Constrictibacter sp. MBR-5: one gene and its partner. The protein of the gene in region 1 interacts with the protein of each later gene in a pairwise test. Links are inferred from orthologs where the notes say so. Each region holds a gene or a part of one and is shown on either strand. Other genes may lie near its edges. The genes, in order: ABIE65_RS09715 and ssb.

What was found.
Region 2: the proteins of ABIE65_RS09715 (region 1) and ssb interact in binary tests that used the Escherichia coli proteins (3 or more experiments, as listed by UniProt). The link is inferred for Constrictibacter sp. MBR-5 from one-to-one orthologs.

Annotation. Positions count from the first base shown.
Region 1 is NZ_JBEPTK010000003.1:566,167-575,335, reverse strand. What follows is about bases 88-3,050. They hold ABIE65_RS09715 (primosomal protein N'), read right to left. Parts: upstream 2,704-3,050; coding sequence 472-2,703; downstream 88-471. Other genes in these bases: fsa (fructose-6-phosphate aldolase), read left to right, coding at 2,757-3,050; ABIE65_RS09720 (hypothetical protein), read right to left, coding at 88-390. Also shown: more of ABIE65_RS09720, read right to left, coding at 1-87; more of fsa, read left to right, coding at 3,051-3,440; ABIE65_RS09705 (DUF484 family protein), read left to right, coding at 3,466-4,191; ABIE65_RS09700 (tyrosine recombinase XerC), read left to right, coding at 4,194-5,132; ABIE65_RS09695 (GNAT family N-acetyltransferase), read left to right, coding at 5,129-5,620; ABIE65_RS09690 (TRAP transporter large permease), read right to left, coding at 5,666-6,979; ABIE65_RS09685 (TRAP transporter small permease subunit), read right to left, coding at 7,018-7,566; ABIE65_RS09680 (C4-dicarboxylate TRAP transporter substrate-binding protein), read right to left, coding at 7,636-8,778; ald (alanine dehydrogenase), read right to left, coding at 8,922-9,169.
Region 2 is NZ_JBEPTK010000002.1:250,861-259,771, forward strand. What follows is about bases 1,622-4,326. They hold ssb (single-stranded DNA-binding protein), read right to left. Parts: upstream 3,390-4,326; coding sequence 2,853-3,389; downstream 1,622-2,852. Other genes in these bases: gyrA (DNA gyrase subunit A), read right to left, coding at 1,622-2,558; ABIE65_RS05175 (helix-turn-helix domain-containing protein), read left to right, coding at 3,529-4,104; ABIE65_RS05180 (GNAT family N-acetyltransferase), read left to right, coding at 4,101-4,326. Also shown: more of gyrA, read right to left, coding at 1-1,621; more of ABIE65_RS05180, read left to right, coding at 4,327-4,646; ABIE65_RS05185 (hypothetical protein), read left to right, coding at 4,848-5,048; rpsT (30S ribosomal protein S20), read left to right, coding at 5,174-5,446; ABIE65_RS05195 (rhodanese-like domain-containing protein), read left to right, coding at 5,850-6,269; chromosomal replication initiator protein DnaA, read left to right, coding at 6,274-7,725; 7-cyano-7-deazaguanine synthase QueC, read left to right, coding at 7,749-8,495; ABIE65_RS05210 (SDR family NAD(P)-dependent oxidoreductase), read left to right, coding at 8,556-8,911. UniProt on the Escherichia coli protein: Plays an important role in DNA replication, recombination and repair. Binds to ssDNA and to an array of partner proteins to recruit them to their sites of action during DNA metabolism. Acts as a sliding platform that migrates on DNA via reptation.

The DNA of each region.
Region 1 (9,169 bases):
AGCCGGATCGGCGATGGGCGGGCCGGCTGCCGTCGTCGGGACGGAACCTGCGCCGATCCCGCTGTAGCTCACGCCCCGGGCGGCGGCGACCCGCTCGCCATTGCCGTTGGCGCTTTCCGGGAATGGCCCCTGAGGGCCGGAATAGGCGATGCCGTAGTGGAGCGACAACCCGAGGATCGCAGCACCGAACAGTGTGAAGAAGACGCCCGGTCCGACGCGGGAGACGTGGATGGAGACGCCGCCGGGCAGTTCGAGCTTGCCGGCGCCGCGCTCGCGGCTCGGCATCGCCAGGAACAGCCGGTAGCCGCACCAGATCGCGATGCAGGCGCCGCCGACGACCACCAGGCGCTCGATCGAGCGCATGACGATGGTCACGATGAGCGGATCCATTGCTTCCCCCGTCGCCGACTGGCCAAGCCTACTACGACAGGAAGCGTCCGGCTGCCGGCGCGGACGCGCAAGTGATCACGTTCACATGAAGCTGTGCGGATCCACGTCGATCTGGAGCCGCACCTTCCGGCCGATCCGCGTCTCGCCGAGCCAGCGGTGCAGCACCTCCTGGACGTTGACGTGCCGGGCCGTCTGCAGGAGCAGGCGCCAGCGATGCTGGCCGCGCAGCAGGGCGAGCGGCGCCGGCGCAGGGCCGAGCATGCGCAGGTCCGGGCCGTGCGGCGCGGTGCGCGCCAGCGCTTTCGCCGAGCTTTCGACCTCCGCCGCCTCCGGCCCGGATAGGATCAGGGCCGCCAGACGGCCGAAGGGCGGCATGCCGCTGCGGCGGCGATTGTCCATCTCCGTCGCGACGAAGCCGTCGCGGTCGCCGCGGACCAGGGCCTCCATCACCGGCGCCTCGGGCTGCCAAGTCTGGAGCAGGACCCGGCCGGGCCGCTCGGCGCGCCCCGCCCGTCCCGCGACCTGGGACAGAAGCTGCCACGTCCGCTCCGCCGCGCGCAGATCGCCGCCGGCGAGGCCGAGGTCGGCGTCGACCACGCCGACGAGGGTGAGCATCGGAAAATGATGGCCCTTCGCCACGACCTGCGTGCCGATCAGGATGTCGATCTCGTGGTCGGTGACGCGCCGGACGAGTTCCGCTGCGGCCCGCGGCCCGGCCAGGAGGTCGCTCGCCATGACGCCCGTGCGCGCGTCGGGGAAGAGCAGTCCCACCTCCTCGGCGAGACGTTCGACCCCGGGGCCGCAGGCGACGAGGCTGCCCTCGGCGCCGCAGCCGGGGCAGGCGTCCGGCGGCGGCATGGCGAAGCCGCAATGGTGGCACTGCAGGATCTGGTGGAAACGATGCTCGACCAGCCAGGCGGTGCAGTTCGGGCACTGGAAACGGTGACCGCAGGCACGGCAGAGGGTCAGCGGCGCATAGCCGCGGCGGTTCAGGAACAGCAGCACCTGCTCGCCGGCGGCCAGCGTCTCGCCGACGGCCTCGAGCAGCGGCGGCGAGAGCCAACGGCCGCGGGCCGGCGGCGTGCGGCGCATGTCGATCGCCGCGATGTCCGGCATCAGGGCGCCGGCGTGGCGGTCCGGCAGACGCAGGGTCTCGTAGCGGCCGATCTCGACATTGTGCAGGGATTCGAGCGACGGTGTCGCCGAGGCGAGCACGATGGGGATGGCTTCGAGGTGCGCCCGCACGACCGCCATGTCGCGGGCGTGGTAGGCGACGCCGTCCTCCTGCTTGAAGGCCTGTTCGTGCTCCTCGTCGACGACGATCACGCCGAGGTCGGGAAACGGCAGGAAGAGCGCCGAGCGGGCGCCGACGGCGACGCGCACCGTGCCTTCGGCGATGCCGCGCCAAGTGTCGCGCCGGCGTGCGGGCGTCAGTTCGGAATGCCACTCGCCGGGACGGACGCCGAACCGCGCGGCGAACCGGTCGAGCCATTGGGCGGTCAGGGCGATCTCGGGCAGGAGGACCAGCGCCTGCCGCCCCTCTGCCAGCGCGGCGGCCATCGCCTCGAAATAGACCTCGGTCTTGCCCGAGCCGGTGACGCCGTCGAGCAGCACGGCGGAAAAGCGGCGCTGCTCGACCCGCTCGCGCAGCAGGTCGACGGCGCGGCCCTGCGCCCCCGACAGCTGCGGTCCCGGCCGGCGCCAGTCCGGGTCGACGGACAGCGCCGGAGACGGGAGGCCGACACGCTCCACCAGCCCGGCGCGCTCCAGGCCGTGCAGGACGGCGGTGCCCGCCCCGGTCTCGCGCGCGACGTCGGCGGCGGGACGCGCGAAGCCGTCGCCGAGCAGGGCGAGAACGCGGCGGCGCGCCGGCGTCTGGCGGAAGTCGGCCGGGATCTCCGTCCCCGTAAGCCGAAAGGCGGGAACGGGCCGCGGCGGCTCCAGCGCCGCGCCGACGCTCATCGCCATGCGCAGCACCGCACCCGGCGGCGTCAGCGTGTAGGCGCCGACCCAGCGCACCAGGCGGCGCATCGGCGCCCGCATCGGCGGCGCGTCGAGACGCCGCAGCACGGATTTCAGCCGGCGCGGCTCCACATCCGCGCGCTCGCCCTCGTCCCAGACGACGCCGACGACCGACCGCGGACCGAGCGGCACTTCGACGAAATCGCCCGGCGAGAGCAAAAGCTTCTCCGGCACGCGGTAATCGTAGGCGCCGGCCAGCGGGTACGGCAGCAGCACCGGCACGGTTTCCGGGGCGTCGTCGGGCCGCAGGACGAATTCCTCGGGGCGCGAACTGGCAAGGGAGCGGTCCATCGGCTACATTTACGGCCGGCGGCGGCGCCGCCAAACAGCAAGGAAGCGCGATCATGAAATTCTTCGTCGATACCGCCGACATGACCGAGATCCGCGATCTCGCGGAAACCGGGCTGCTGGACGGCGTCACGACGAACCCGTCGCTGATCGCGAAGTCGGGTCGGCGGATCCTCGACGTGATCGCCGAGATCTGCGAGGTCGTCCCCGGCCCGGTCAGCGCCGAGGTGGCGGCGACGGACCACGCCACCATGCTCGCCGAAGGGCGGCGGCTGGCGAAGATCGCGCCGAACGTCGCCGTGAAGGTGCCGCTGACGCGCGACGGGCTACGCACCTGCCGCGCGCTGGCCGACGAGGGCCGCATGGTCAACGTCACCCTGTGCTTCTCGGCTGCGCAGGCGATCCTGGCGGCGAAGGCCGGGGCGGCGTTCATCTCGCCGTTCGTCGGCCGCCTCGACGACGTCGGGCAGGACGGCATGATGCTGATCGCCGAGATCGTCGAGATCTATCGCCAGTACCCCGCCTTCGAGACCGAGGTCCTGGTCGCGTCGGTGCGCCACCCGCAGCATGTGGTCGAGTCGGCCAAGATGGGCGCGCACGTCGCGACGCTGCCGCCCAGCGTGCTGCGGCAGCTGTTCAACCATCCGCTGACCGACAAGGGTCTCGCCGGCTTCCTGGCCGACTGGAAGGGAACCGGGCAGTCCATCCTGGACGACGGCGCGCCGGTGGCCGCCGAATGACCGTAGAGCGGACGGACAGGTCGGGATGGTGAACGAGCCGGAGAAGCGAACCGAACCGCCGCGTGCCCCGACCGCCGCCGAGGTCGCCGCCTATCTGCGCGGCCATCCCGACTTCCTGGTGCGCCACCCGGATCTGCTGGGCGTGCTGACGCCGCCGTCGCGCCGCACGGGCGACACCGTCGTCGACATGCAGCACTTCATGGTCGAGCGGCAGCGCCGCGAGATCGACCGCCAGAAGGAGCAGTACGACAAGCTGGTCGGGATCACCCGCGGCAACCTCTCCAGCCAGAGCCGGGTGCATGCGGCCGTGCTGAAGATGCTGGCGGCGCGCAGCTTCGAACATCTGATCGACATCATCACCCACGAACTCAGCCATGCCCTGGCGGCGGACGTCGTCGGCCTGTGCGTGGAGAGCGACGGCAACACGATGCCCCGCACTGTGCGCGGCACCCTGTCCGTGCTGACGCCGGGCGAGATCGACGCCGCCATCGGAATCGACCGCGAGATCGCGCTGCGCAGCGGTCCGGAGGCCGGCAACCTCTCCGCCTTCGGCCCGGCCGCAGGCCTGATCCGCTCCGAGGCGCTGATCCGGCTGAAGATCAGCCGCATGACCCCGGAGGGCATGCTCGCCATCGGCTCGCGCCGGACGGACTTCTTCAAGCCGAGCCATGGCACCGAGCTGCTGAGCTTCCTCGGCCGCACCGTGGAACACAGCATCCGGACCTGGCTCGACCTGCCGCGCCCCGCCTGACGATGGCGCACGTGCCGCTCGCCGCCGACGTCGCCGCGGCCATGGAGGACTGGCGCCGATGGCTCGGTGCCGAGCGGCGGCTCTCCGTTCATACGCTGCGGGGCTACGAACACGACCTGCTGAGCTTCCTCGGCTTCCTGGCCGACCATCTCGGCGGCGCCCCGGACGTGGCCGCCCTCGGCCGGATGCGCCCGACCGACATCCGCGGCTGGCTGGCGCGGCGCGCCGGCGAGGGCGCCGAGGCACGAACCCGGGCGCGCGCCCTGTCGGCCGTCCGCAGCTTCTTCCGGCATCTCGGGCGCAGCGCCGCCATCGACGAGAGCGCGCTCGCCGCGGTGCGCGGCCCGCGCCTGCCGCACGGCGTGCCGAAGCCCCTGACGCGCGGCGAGGCGTCCGCGGTGCTCGAGTCCGCCGGCGACATGGAGGACGCGCCGTGGATCGGCCGGCGCGACTCCGCCCTGTTCGCCATGCTCTACGGCTGCGGCCTCCGCCTGGGCGAAGCCCTGTCCCTGACGCGCGGCGAGGCGCCGGCGGGCGACGCGCTGACCGTCACCGGCAAGGGGCGCAAGCAGCGCGTCGTCCCCGTCCTGCCGCTGGTGCGCGACCTGCTCGCGGCCTATCTCGCCGCCTGCCCCTTCGCGCTGGAGCGGACGGGACCGCTGTTCGTCGGGGCGCGCGGCGGGCCGCTCAATCCAGCCGTGGCGCAGCGGCAGATGCGCCGCCTGCGGCCGCTGCTCGGCCTCTCCAACACGGCGACGCCGCACGCCCTGCGGCACAGCTTCGCGACCCACCTCCTGGGTGCCGGCGTCGACCTTCGCGCCATCCAGGAACTGCTGGGCCACGCCTCGCTTTCCACGACGCAGCGCTACACGGCGGTGGACGCCGACAGGATGATGGCGGTCTATGCCGCCGCACACCCAAGGGCACGGAGGACGGCATGAGCCGCTGGCGGGCAATGACCAAGGACGATCTCGCGGCGGCCAAGGCCGTCGCCGACCGCGTCCACACCGAGCATCCCGAGGACGAGGCGGTCTTCGCGGACCGCCTGCAGATCCACCCGGAGGGCTGTCGGGTCATGGAGGCGGACGGCGCCATCGCCGCCTACATCCTGAGCCACCCGTGGCGGGCCTTCTCGCCGCCGCAGCTGAACAGCGTGCTGGGCTGCCTGCCGGAGGCGCCGGATACCTACTACATCCACGACATCGCCCTGCTGCCGCAGCTGCGCGGCACGGGCGCCGCCGTCGAGATGGTCGAGGCGGTCGCGAAGCACGCGGCCGACATCGGATTGCGGACGATTTCGCTGGTCGCGGTCAACGGCTCGGCCGGCTTCTGGCGCAGCCGGGGCTTCCGGCAGATCGAGGATCCCGCGATGGCGGAGACGCTCGCCAGCTACGGCGGCGGCGTCTTCATGATCCGCGACGCCCGCTGACGGGCGCTGACGGGCGCGCGCCGACCAACTCGAGAAGGCTGGGCGTCAGCTTCCCATCTGCCTGGGCAGCCAGAGCGAGATCTCCGGGAAGCCAATCAGCAGGACCATGATGACCGCCTCGGCCGCGATGAACCAGGCGAGGCCGCGGAAGATCGTGGTGAGCGGCACCGCGTCGCCGACCACGCCCTTCACGACATAGGCGTTGAGCCCGATCGGCGGGGTCAGCAGGCCGATCTCGATATACTTGACCACGATGACCCCGATCCAGACCAGGTCCAGCTTCAGCGCCTCGAACATCGGCAGGAAGACCGGCAGCGTCAGCAGCATCAGGCCGAGCGGGTCCAGGAACATCCCGAGGATCAGGTAGACGATCGAGATGCCGACGATCAGCCAGATCGGGTCGATCGCCCAGGAGCCGATCGATTCGGCCATGATCGTCGGCACGCCGGCGAAGGCGAGCAGCCGCGTGAGCAGCAGCGCGCCGATCGCGACGAAGAAGATCGACGCCGTGCTCTCCAGCGCCTCGACGACGCTGGTGCGGAAGGCGGTCCAGGTGAGCTGGCCGCGCAGCAGGCCGATGATCGCCGCGAACAGGGCGCCGAGCGCCGCCGCCTCGGTCGCCGTGGCGGTGCCGCTGTAGATGCCGCCGACCACGCCGAGCACGAGGACCGGGATCGGCCAGATCTCGAGCAGCACCCGGAACTTGTCGCCCCAGCTGACATGCTCGGTGACGCGCGGGGCGAGGCTGGGGTCGTAGACGCAGCGGCCGACGATCATCGCGGCATAGATGCCGGCCGTCAGAAGGCCGGGGAAGACGCCGGCGATGAGCAGGGCGCCGATCGATGTTTCGGTGAACCAGCCGTAGAGCACGAACAGAATGCTGGGGGGAATGAGCGCGCCGAGCGTGCCGGACGCGGCGACGACACCCGTGGCGAGCGCCTTGTCGTAGCCCATCTTCAGCATCTCGGGGATCGCCAGGCGCCCCATGGCCGCGGCGGTCGCGAGGCTGGAGCCCGAGGCCGCGGCGAAGCCGGCCGCCGCGAAGTTCGTCGCCACCGCCAGCCCGCCCGGCAGACGGCCGAGCCAGAGTCGCGCCGCCTTGAACAGGCTGGACGTCAGGCCGGTGTGATAGGCGATCGACCCCATCAGCAGGAACATCGGCACCGCCGAGAGCGACCAGCTCGCCCCGAACTCGAACGGCAGGTCGCCGAAGATGCCGAGGGCCGCCTCGGTGCTGCGCACCATCATCAGGCCGATCAGCGAGACGCCGCCCAGCGCCAGCCCGATCGGCACGCGCAGACCGATCAGCACGAGCAGCACGGCGATGGCCGCGAGGCCGACGAACAGATTGAAATCCATGGGGTATCGGCTCCGGGGGACGGCGCGGGGCGCGGGGGTCAGGCTTCTTCGACGACCATGTCGGATTTCGGCTGAGGCGTCGGTGCGCCGCGCCCGGTGAGCCCGAAGGTGAGGTCGCGCACCGCCTGCAGGACGAGGACGATGGCCATGGTCCCGAAGGCGAGCGGCAGCAGCCAGCGTGCCGGCCATGTGGGCAGGTCGAAGAAGGTGGCGTCCTGCACCTCGCCGGCGATCGTCGTGGCGATCGCATGCTCCAGGGTCAGGTATGCCAGCGTCGTCACGTAGACGAAGGTCAGCACCGCAACGATGCCCTCCAGCACGGCGAGGCGCTTGGCGGACATGTTCCGCGTGAAAAGTTCGACCAGCAGGTGCTTCTTGTGGACCTGGATGTAGGCGACCGGCAGGAACACGGTCGCCACCATGTAGTACCAGGCCACGATCTCCAGCGTCGCGACGATGGGCCGGTTGAAGACGGCCTTTGCAACGATGTCCGCACCGACGTGCAGCATCATCAAGGTGATGGCAACGCCGGCGATCGCCAGCAGGACGTTGCTCAGGATCGCTAGTGCGCGCTCGAGACCGGCCAAGACTTGCTCCAGAAATCGACGGTGGGACTTCGGGCGGGCCGGAGCCCGCCCATTCGGTCGCTTAGCCGGCTATTTGTCCTGAACCTTGTCGAACACCTCGCGCTGGAGGGCGGCCTGGTACCTGTCCCACTGCTCCGGCCCCCACGTCCCGTCGCCGATCTCGGCCACGATGGCCGTCCACTTCTCGACGTTCTTGGTGAACTGGTCGACGATCGGCTCCGGGTTCTTCACGCCGCGGGACGCGGCCAGTTCGATCACGCGCTTCGTGTCGTTCTCCCGGAATTTTTCGACCGCCTCGCCGAACGCCGCGGCGGGCTCGACCCACTGGACTCCCTTGGCCTGCGATTCCTTGCGGATCTCGGCGTCGTCCTTCTCGTAGACCTCGGCCATCTCGCGGGTCGCGCGCGCCAGATTCTCGCGGACGGCCTTCTTCTCCTTCGCGGACAGCTTCTTCCAGGTGTCCGTGCGGATGTTGATGAAGTTCGTCCCGTGATAGGTGCCGACGGGCCGGTCGGTGACCGACTTGACCAGGTCCCACAGCGTGTAGCTCTTCAGCCACGGCACCGGGCCCAGGGCGCAGTCGGCCTGCCCGCGCTGCAGCGCCTCGTAGATCTCGGCGCTCGTCACGTTCACCGGCGTGCCGCCCATCGCCGCCGCGAGTTGGCCCATGGCACCGGTGCCGCGGATCTTCTTGCCGGCCATGTCCTCCGGCTTGGCGACCGGCGCGCCGGTGCACATCAGGTAGTAGGGCGTCAGCGAGTAGCTGGCGAGCGGCAGGACCTTGTGCTTCAGATAGTCCTGCTTGCAGGGCTCGCAGTCGATCAGCAGCGTCTGGTTGACCGCACCGGTCATCACGCGCGCGTCCTTGCCGAGGACGGCGAGGTCGCTGGTCAGCGCGCTGGTGGACAGGTCGCCCGGCGTGTAGACGTCGGCGAGCAGTCCCATGTCGGCGGTGCCGTTGCTGATGGCGTTCAGCGTCGTCTTGCCGCTGGCCAGCGTGCCGCCGGGGAAGAGCTTGAAGGTCAGCGAGCCTCCGGTCGCCTCCTCCACCCGCTTGAAGAACGGCTCCAGCCCGGTCGCATGGACCGGATGCTTCGCTGGAACCGAGCTGGAATAGACGAGTTCGCGCGCGGTGGCGCTTTCGGGTGCGCCGGCGGCAAGGGCCACCACCCCCGTCAGCGCAACGAGCACCGACCGGATCCTGTACTCCATCCTTGTCTCCTCCCACTGAGACGTTTCAGCCCGGCCCGATCTGACGTCGGGTCCTTGGTCCAGCATGCTGGCACGCCGTCGGGGAGCGTGGGAAGGGGAATGTTGTCCAGACGTATCGGGCCGGCCGCAGCCCGCCCGGCCCGTCAGACGAGGGCGGAGGCCGCCGGATGGAAGTCGAATCCGAGGTCGGCGGCGACGGCCGCGTAGGTGATCCGGCCGCGATGGACGTTGAGGCCGGCGAGCAGGTGGCGGTCGTCGGCCAAGGCCTTGCGGTAGCCCTTGTCCGCGAGCGCCAGCACGAAGGGCAGCGTGGCGTTGTTCAGGGCGACGGTTGAGGTGCGGGCCACCGCACCCGGCATGTTGGTCACGCAGTAATGCACGACCTCCTCGT
Region 2 (8,911 bases), on another replicon or contig:
ATGCGGATGTCGCCGACGCCGACGCGGATCAACTGGCCGCCGTTGGTGACCAGGACGAGTTCGTCGCGCTCGCCGACCGGGAAGGCGGCGGCGACGCTGTTGTCCTCGGAGCCCAGGTCCATCAGGACGATGCCCTTCCCGCCGCGGCGCGTCACCCGGTAATCGTACGCCGACGTCCGCTTGCCGAGGCCGTTGGCGGCGATGGTGAGGATGATGTCTTCGCTCGCTGCCATCTCGGCATAGCGCTCTTCGGTGAGCAGCAGCGGGGCGCCGCTCTCCTCGCCCGGCTCTTCGCCCGGTGCCTCGACCGCTCCCTCGGCCGTGCCCTCCGGCGCATCGGCGGCGCGGCGGCGGGCCGCCGCCATCCGAATGAAGGCGTCGCGCTCCTCGGGGGCGAATTCGGCCGACTGCAGGATGGTCATCGAGATCACCCGGTCGCCCTCTTCCAGGGCGATGCCCCGGATTCCGCTCGACGTGCGGCCCATGAAGACCCGGACCTCGTCGACGGGGAAGCGGATGCAGCGCGCTTTCGCCGTGGCGAGCAGCACGTGGTCCGCCTCGCTGCAGGTCGCGACGCCGACGAGGCTGTCGCCCTCGTCGAGCTTCATCGCGATCTTGCCGTTCACGTTGATGCTGACGAAGTCGGAGAGCTTGTTGCGGCGAACGTTGCCGTTCGCCGTGGCGAACATGACGTGCCAGTCGCCCCAGCGTTCCTCGTCCTCCGGCATCGGCATGATGGTGGTGATCGTCTCGCCGGGCGAGAGCGGCAGCAGGTTCACCATCGCCTTGCCGCGCGCCGTCGGCGTGCCGATCGGCAGGCGGTAGACCTTCAGCTTGTAGGCGATGCCGTTCGAGGAGAAGAACAGTATCGGCGTATGCGTGTTGGCGACGAAGACCTGGCGGACGAAATCCTCCTCGCGGGTCGCCATGCCGGCGCGGCCCTTGCCGCCGCGGCGCTGGGCCCGGTAGGTCGACAGCGGCACGCGCTTCACATAGCCGGTCTGGCTGACCGTGACGACCATGTCCTCCGAGGCGATAAGGTCCTCGATGTCCTGGTTGAAGTCGCCGTCCTCGATGACCGTGCGGCGGGGATCGGCGAAGCGGTCGCGAACCGCCACGAGTTCCTCGCGCAGGACCTTGTACAGCGTTTCCCGCGAGCGGAGGATCTCGAGCAGGCCCTCGATCGTGTCGACCGTCTCCTTCAGGTCCTGGGCGATCTTCTCGCGCTCGAGGCCGGTGAGGCGGTGCAGGCGCAGGTCGAGGATGGCGCGGGCCTGCTCCTCGGACATGGTGTAGTCGTTGCCGTCGAAGGCGCCGCCAGGCTCGCCGACCAGGGCGATCAGGGGCGCCAGGTCGAGGGCGGGCCAGCTGCGGCCGGTCAGGGCGGCACGCGCCTCCGCGGGGTCGCCGGCGCGCCGGATGGTGGCGATCACCTCGTCCAGGTTGGCGACCGCGACGGCGAGGCCGATCAGGGTATGCGCCCGCGCCCGCGCCTTGCCGAGACGGAAGACGGTGCGTCGGGTGATCACCTCCTCGCGGAAGGCGACGAACGCCGCCAGCATGTCGCGGAGCGGCAGCATCTCGGGGCGGCCGCCGTTGAGGGCGAGGGCGTTGACGCCGAAGCTCGTCTGCAGCGGCGTGAAACGGTAGAGCTGGTTCAGCACCACGTCGGACTGGGCGTCGCGCTTCAGCTCGATCACGACGCGGATGCCGTGCCGGTCGGACTCGTCGCGCAGCTCCGAGATGCCGTCGATCAGCTTCAGCGCCACCACTTCGGCGATGCGCTCGACCATCCGGGCCTTGTTGACCTGATACGGCACCTCCGTGACGATGATCGCCTCGCGGTCGCGCGCCATCGTCTCGATCGCCGTCTTGGCGCGCATCATGATGCTGCCGCGGCCGGTCGCGTAGGCCTGCCGGATGCCGCCGCGGCCGACGATGATGCCGCCCGTCGGGAAGTCCGGGCCGGGCACGATCTCCAGCAGTTCCTCGACCGTGATGCCCGGGTTGTCAATATAGGCCAGCGTGGCGTCGACCACCTCGCCGAGATTGTGCGGCGGGATGTTCGTCGCCATGCCGACGGCGATGCCGCCGGCGCCGTTGACCAGCAGGTTCGGGAACTGCGCCGGAAGAACCGTCGGCTCGCTCTCGGACTCGTCGTAGTTCGGCTGGAAGTCGACGGTGTTCTCGTCGATGCCGGCGAGCAACGCCTCGGCGGACCGCGCGAGGCGCGCCTCGGTGTAGCGCATGGCCGCCGGCCGGTCGCCGTCCATCGAGCCGAAATTGCCCTGGCCGGTGACCAGGGGCAGGCGCATGGAGAAATCCTGCGCCATGCGGACCATGGCGTCGTAGATCGCCGAATCGCCGTGCGGATGATACTTGCCCATCACGTCGCCGACGACGCGGGCCGACTTGCGGAAGGGCTTCGCCCAGTCGTAGCCGCCCTCCAGCATCGCGTAGAGGATGCGGCGATGTACAGGCTTCAGACCGTCGCGGACGTCGGGCAGCGCGCGGGACACGATCACGCTCATCGCGTAATCGAGGTAGGAGCGCTGCATCTCCTCCTCGATCGTGACCGGCTTGATGTCCTGCGGATCGATGGGGGTAGGGGGCGTCTCGCTCAAGCTCTGTGTCCCGGCCCTGCTGCGGTCGCCTCCGTTACGGGCGGCGTGGTCCGCAGTCCGGCCCAATTGTTTCGGTGTCGGTGCCGCGACGGCCCGTCAGATGGCGACCATGGCCGGCCCGGCAGCGCCGGACAATAAGGTGGTGCGTCTAGTAGCAGATATCACGCCTCCGGGAAACGCCGCTCCGGGGCGGCGCGGTACCCGTGCCGGCTCGGAACGCCACCCGGCTCAGAACGGGATGTCGTCGTCCAGGTCGGCCGGCGGGGGCGTGCGGCCGCTGGCGGGACGGCTGCCGCCGCCGAAGGAGGACTCGCCGCCGAAGCCACCACCGCCACCACCGCCGCCGCCACTGTATCCGCCACGGTCGGGCTCGTAGCCGGACCCGCCTTCGCCGGCGCCGCCAGGGCCGCCGGCGCGGCTGTCGAGGATGGTCAGTTCGCCGCGGAAGCGGGAGAGCACCACCTCGGTGGTGAACTTCTCGACGCCCGACTGGTCCTGCCACTTCCGGGTCTGAAGCTGGCCTTCGACATAAACCTTGGAGCCCTTCTTCAGGAAGCGCTCGGCGATGTCGGCGAGGTTCGGGTTGAAGATCACCACCCGGTGCCACTCCGTCCGCTCGCGCCGCTCGCCGGAGGCCTTGTCGCGCCAGTTCTCCGACGTCGCGAGGTTCAGCTGGGCGACCTTCTCGCCGCTCTGCAGGTGCCGGATCTCGGGATCGCGCCCGAGATTGCCGACGAGAATGACCTTGTTGACGCTGCCTGCCATGGGAACCCGCGAGAGGAGATGTGATGGGAGCGAGGCAGGTTACACCGCCGCGGCTGCGCTGGCCATGACGGGTTTCCCACAAGGGGCGCAGGCGCCGGCTTGATTCCATTATAGTGGAATATATGATGCAGATATGAGTATGGATGCCTTGGACATCGACGACCGGCTGGGCGCGCGCATTCGGGCGCTGCGGGCGGAGCGCGGACTGACGCTCGACGCGCTCTCGGCTGCCGCCGAGGTGAGCCGGGCGATGCTCTCCCGGATCGAGCGGGGCGAGTCGAGCCCCACGGCGCAACTGCTCAACAGGATCTGCGGCGGTCTCGGGGTGACGCTGTCGGCCCTGTTCGCGGCGGCGGAGGCGGCCGGCCGGCCGCTCGTCAGGCGGGCGGAGCAGCAGGTGTGGCGGGATCCCGGTTCGGGGTACGTGCGGCGCAACGTCTCGCCGCCTGGTACCGGCTCCGCCGCGGAGCTCGCCGAGATAGAGCTTCCGCCGGGCGCCTGCGTCGGTTTCGAGAACCGACGCGTCGCCGGCACGGACCAGCACGTCTGGGCGCTCGACGGCGCGCTGGAGGTGGAACTCGGTTCCGACGCCTACAGGCTGGAAAGCGGCGATTGTCTTTTCATGCGCTTCGACCGTCCCGTCCTTTTCCGCAATCCGACGCGGCGGCCCGTGCGCTATGCCGTCGTCATCAGCCATGGAGCCGTGCGGCCATGACTCTTTCGTCCGACATCACCATCCGCACCCTCAATGCCGTGGAGGCCGAGGCGCGCCTCGGCGAGCTTGCCGACATCCTGGTGGACGCGGTGGTGCACGGTGCGTCGGTCAACTTCATGGCCGGGTTCGCGCACGACGAAGGCCGCGCCTTCTGGGCGAGGCAGCTGCCGTCGATCGCCGAAGGCATGACGCACCTCCACGTCGGCGAGGCCGAAGGCCGGCTGATCGGCACGGCGCTGCTGATGTATGCGCATCAGCCCAACGCGCCGCACCGGGCCGACGTGGGCAAGATGCTGGTGCATTCGTCGGCGCGCCGCCGCGGCCTCGGCCGCCGGCTCCTCAGCGCGGTGGAGGCCGCCGCCGCGGCGGCCGGCCGGACCCTGCTGCTGCTCGACACCGAGAGCGGCAGTGCCGGCGACAGGCTGTACCGCAGCTGCGGCTGGATCGAGGTGGGCCGCGTGCCCGACCATGCCTTCCGGCCCGACGGCCGGTTGGCGGAGACCACGATGTTCTACAAGCGGGTGGGGGCGGCGGCAGGCTGACGTCGCGGCCGGCGGAGAGCCCCGCGATGCTCGTGCAGTCTGCCAAATACGCAATTTTAGCAATAATCAAAACAGTCTTTATCGAAAATATTCGTAAATGTAAATCTAAGTAATTCGACCTGTTTACTCTCGTTTAAGATTTTTCGATCAATATTCGTCTCGACGCGGCTGATGAACCCGGCCGGAACGAGGAGACGAGACATGCACTACGTCGCGATGATGTTCACCGTCGCCGCCCTGTCCCTGGGCATGAGCGGCAAGTTCGACAGCGCCTACGACGCGGCGTCGCGCGGCGAGTTCGGGACGGCGGCGGTCGAACTCGCGTCCTCGGTTCATCGTGCCTTCGAGGAACAGGACACCACGAAGCAGGAGCGCCTGGCCTACGAACGTTCCTGGCGCTGACCGGCGGGGTGACGCGAGGCCGCGGTGCGGCCGTCGCGGGGCATGCCGGCGCGCTCCATCCTTGACTGCGCGCTCGGGCATACCTATACACCACGCCTCGCTTTTGTGATCGAGGCATCTGACTCATGGCCCATTCAAGGTCGGCGAAAAAGCGCATCCGCCAGACGGAGCGCCGGACCATCGCCAACCGTTCCCGCACCAGCCGTATCCGCACCTATATGAAGAGGGTGGAGACGGCTATCGCCGGCGCCGACAAGGGCGCCGCACAGGAAGCTTTCGCTGCAGTCCAGCCGGAGCTGATGCGCGGCGTGTCGCGCGGCATCGTCCACCGGAACATGGTTGCGCGTAAGCTCTCGCGGCTTTCCAAGCGAATCAAGGAGATGGGCGCCAGCAGCTGAGGCGCTCATCCGGTAGGGCTTACCGAAGCGCCGCGCCCCACCTGGGCGCGGCGCTTTCGTTTCTCTGGTAATGCCTTGATTTCATTGGATGCTTGAAGATTTTGCCGGTGTTCACGAAGTGATCTATTGCCCCTCCCTCGCGACCCGCATTAAAGTCGGGCGTCCGTTGGGGAGACGGAAATGACAAAGAATAAAGTCACGTTGAGACTTCGGGAGCACTAGCCGGGCACACGCTGTCGGCTGGGAATACTTCCTGGATTCAGCCGAATCCACGCTCGTCTCATCGGCATGGCGATCTTTAGTCCATTCGCTTTGGGATAGCCGCCGGCGGAACTTTCGTTTCGCCGCGACGCTCACCCTTTGTCTGCGCGCCGGAACCGGCGCTGCGCGGGAGGTGCAAAACATGGCTGACTACGCGGGAGACGTGTCACCCGAGAAGGCCTGGCAGGGGCTGGGCGCGGAGAGCGGCGCCGTTCTGGTCGACGTGCGAACGCGGCCGGAATGGCAGTTCGTCGGTCTGCCCGACCTGTCTCCGCTCGGCAAGCAGGTGGCCGCGGTCAGCTGGCAGGTCTATCCGACGATGGAGCGCAACCCGCAATTCGAGGAGGCGGTTCGTTCCGTGGCGCCGTCCCCGGACGTGCCGGTGTATTTTCTCTGCCGGTCCGGCGTGCGTTCGCGTGCCGCCGCGATCGCGATGACGGCCGCAGGCTACGGCCGATGCTACAATGTCGCCGGCGGGTTCGAAGGCGGCCTGGATGAAACGCGCCATCGTGGCGCGCGCGAGGGATGGAAGGCCAGCGGCCTCCCCTGGGTCCAGGAATAGACAGATGGAGCGATCGGAAGTTCGAAGCGCGCAGTGGGCGCGCGTGCGCGGGCGTTTGCGCGCCGAGTTCGGCGACGGCGTCTTCCGCAGCTGGATAAAGCCGATGACGTTCGTCGGCTGCGATGCCGGAACGGTCCGGATCGGCGTTCCCACCCGATTCCTCCGCGACCGGGTCAGCGCGCAGTACGGCGACAGGCTGAGATGCCTGTGGACCGAGGAAGACGACGGCGTCCAGGAGATCGACCTCGTCGTCATCAGCGCGATGGCGCAGCGTGCCGCCGAAGAGGAGGCGCGGAAGGCGACCCACGCGGCCGAGGCCAACGGCGAGGCCAGTGCCGCCGGCGAGCCGGCGGCGCCCGCCGGAACGAACGGCCATGCCGCGGCGCGGCCGTCGATCCGTGTCGTCCAGAACGAGGACGACTGGATCGACACGCTGAGCGCGCCGCTCGACCAGCGGCTGACCTTCGACAATTTCGTCTCGGGCAAGCCCAACGAGTTCGCCCATGCGGCGTGCCGCCGGGCCGCGGAGGCGGAGCGCCCGCCGTTCAATCCGCTGTTCCTCTACGGCGGCGTGGGGCTGGGCAAGACGCACCTGATGCACGCCATCGCGTGGCACATCCGCGAGCGCGACCCGCACAGGCGCGTCGTCTACCTGTCCGCCGAAAAATTCATGTACCAGTTCATCCGCGCCGTGCGCTTCCGCGACACGATGGCCTTCAAGGAGCAGTTCCGCTCCGTGCATGTGCTGATGGTGGACGACGTCCAGTTCATCTGCGGGCGGGAGAGCACGCAGGAAGAATTTTTTCACACGTTCAACGCGCTGATCGACCAGAACCGCCAGATCGTCATCTCGGCCGACAAGTCGCCGGCTGACCTGGAGGGGCTGGAGGAGCGCATGCGCTCGCGGCTCGGCTGGGGCCTCGTCGCCGACATCCATCCGACGACCTATGAGCTGCGGCATTCGATCCTGGAGGCGAAGGCCGACCAGATGGGCGCGAAGGTGCCGGTGCAGGTGCTCGAGTTCCTGGCGGCGAAGATCACCTCCAACGTGCGCGAGCTCGAGGGGGCGCTGCTCCGCCTGACCGCTCATGCCGACCTGGTCGGCCGGCCGATTTCGGTCGATACGGCGCAGGAGGTCCTGCGCGACGTGCTGCGGGCGAACGACCGCAAGGTGACGATCGAGGAAATCCAGAAGCGGGTCGCCGAGCACTACAATATCCGCCTCGCCGACATGCACTCGCCGCGCCGCGCCCGCGCCGTCGCCCGGCCGCGGCAGGTGGCGATGTATCTCTCCAAGCAGCTGACCTCGCGGTCGCTGCCGGAGATCGGGCGCAAGTTCGGCGGCCGCGACCACACCACCGTGATGCACGCGGTGCGCAAGATCGAGGAGCTGCGGGCCGGCGACAACGGCCTGTCCGAAGACATCGACCTGCTGCGCCGCATGCTGGAGAATTGATCGCTCAGGCCGGGGAGGTGGCGATGGCGGGTCCGGTTCCGAACGCGGAGAGGGCCCTCGTGCTCTTCTCGGGAGGACAGGATTCGACGGTCTGCCTCGCCTGGGCGCTGCAGCGGTTCGAGCGGGTCGAGACGATCGGCTTCGACTACGGCCAGCGGCACCGCGTCGAACTCGACTGCCGCGCCGCCGTTAGGGCGCGGCTGGTCAGGGCCTTTTCCGGTTGGGCCGGCCGGCTCGGCGACGACCATCTGCTCGACCTGGGGGTGCTCGGCCGGATCAGCGACACCGCGCTTACCGGCGATGCCGAGATCCGTTTCGCCGAGAGCGGCCTGCCGACGACCTTCGTGCCGGCGCGGAACCTGCTGTTCTTCACCTTCGCCGCCGCCGTCGCCTATCGCCGCGGCCTGCGCCACATGGTGGGCGGCATGTGCGAGACCGACTATTCCGGCTATCCCGACTGCCGCGACGACACGCTCAAGGCGCTGCAGGTCGCGATCAACCTGGGCACCGACAGCCGCTTCGTCCTGCACACGCCGCTGATGTGGATCGACAAGGCGGGCACGTGGGACATGGCCGAAGACATCGGCGGAAGCGCGCTCGTCGATCTCGTCGTGCAGGAGACGCATTCCTGCTATCGCGGCGACCGCAGCCAGCTTCACGCCTGGGGCTATGGCTGCGGCAGTTGCCCGGCCTGCGAATTGCGCGCAGCCGGCCATGCGCGTTGGGCGGCCGGACGGAATCTCGCCCCGGAGGGATCCCAGCCCGGCTGACCGTCCGTTTCCCTCCGTCGCGCTTCGGCGTAGCGTCGTGCAAAACGATGGAGGAACACGATGGCCCGGCAGATCGATGGACGTGTGGTGCTGATCTCCGGCGCCGGTGGCGGGTTGGGATCGGCTATGGCCCGCGGTCTGGCCGAAGTCGGGGCGCGTCTCGCCCTCCACGATCTGCGACATCCCGCCGTCGCGGCGTTGGCCGGGTCCATCGGCGCCGACCGTACACTGGCCCTTTCCGGCGACATCGGCGACGAGGCGGAATGCCGCCGGGCGGTCGCGGCGACCTGCGAGCGGTTCGGCCGGATCGATGTCGTGATCAACAATGCCGGCGTCGGCATCGGCACGATCAGGCCGGACTACTACCGCCGACGGATCGACAGCTTTACCGACGTGTCGGCCGACGACTGGCGGCG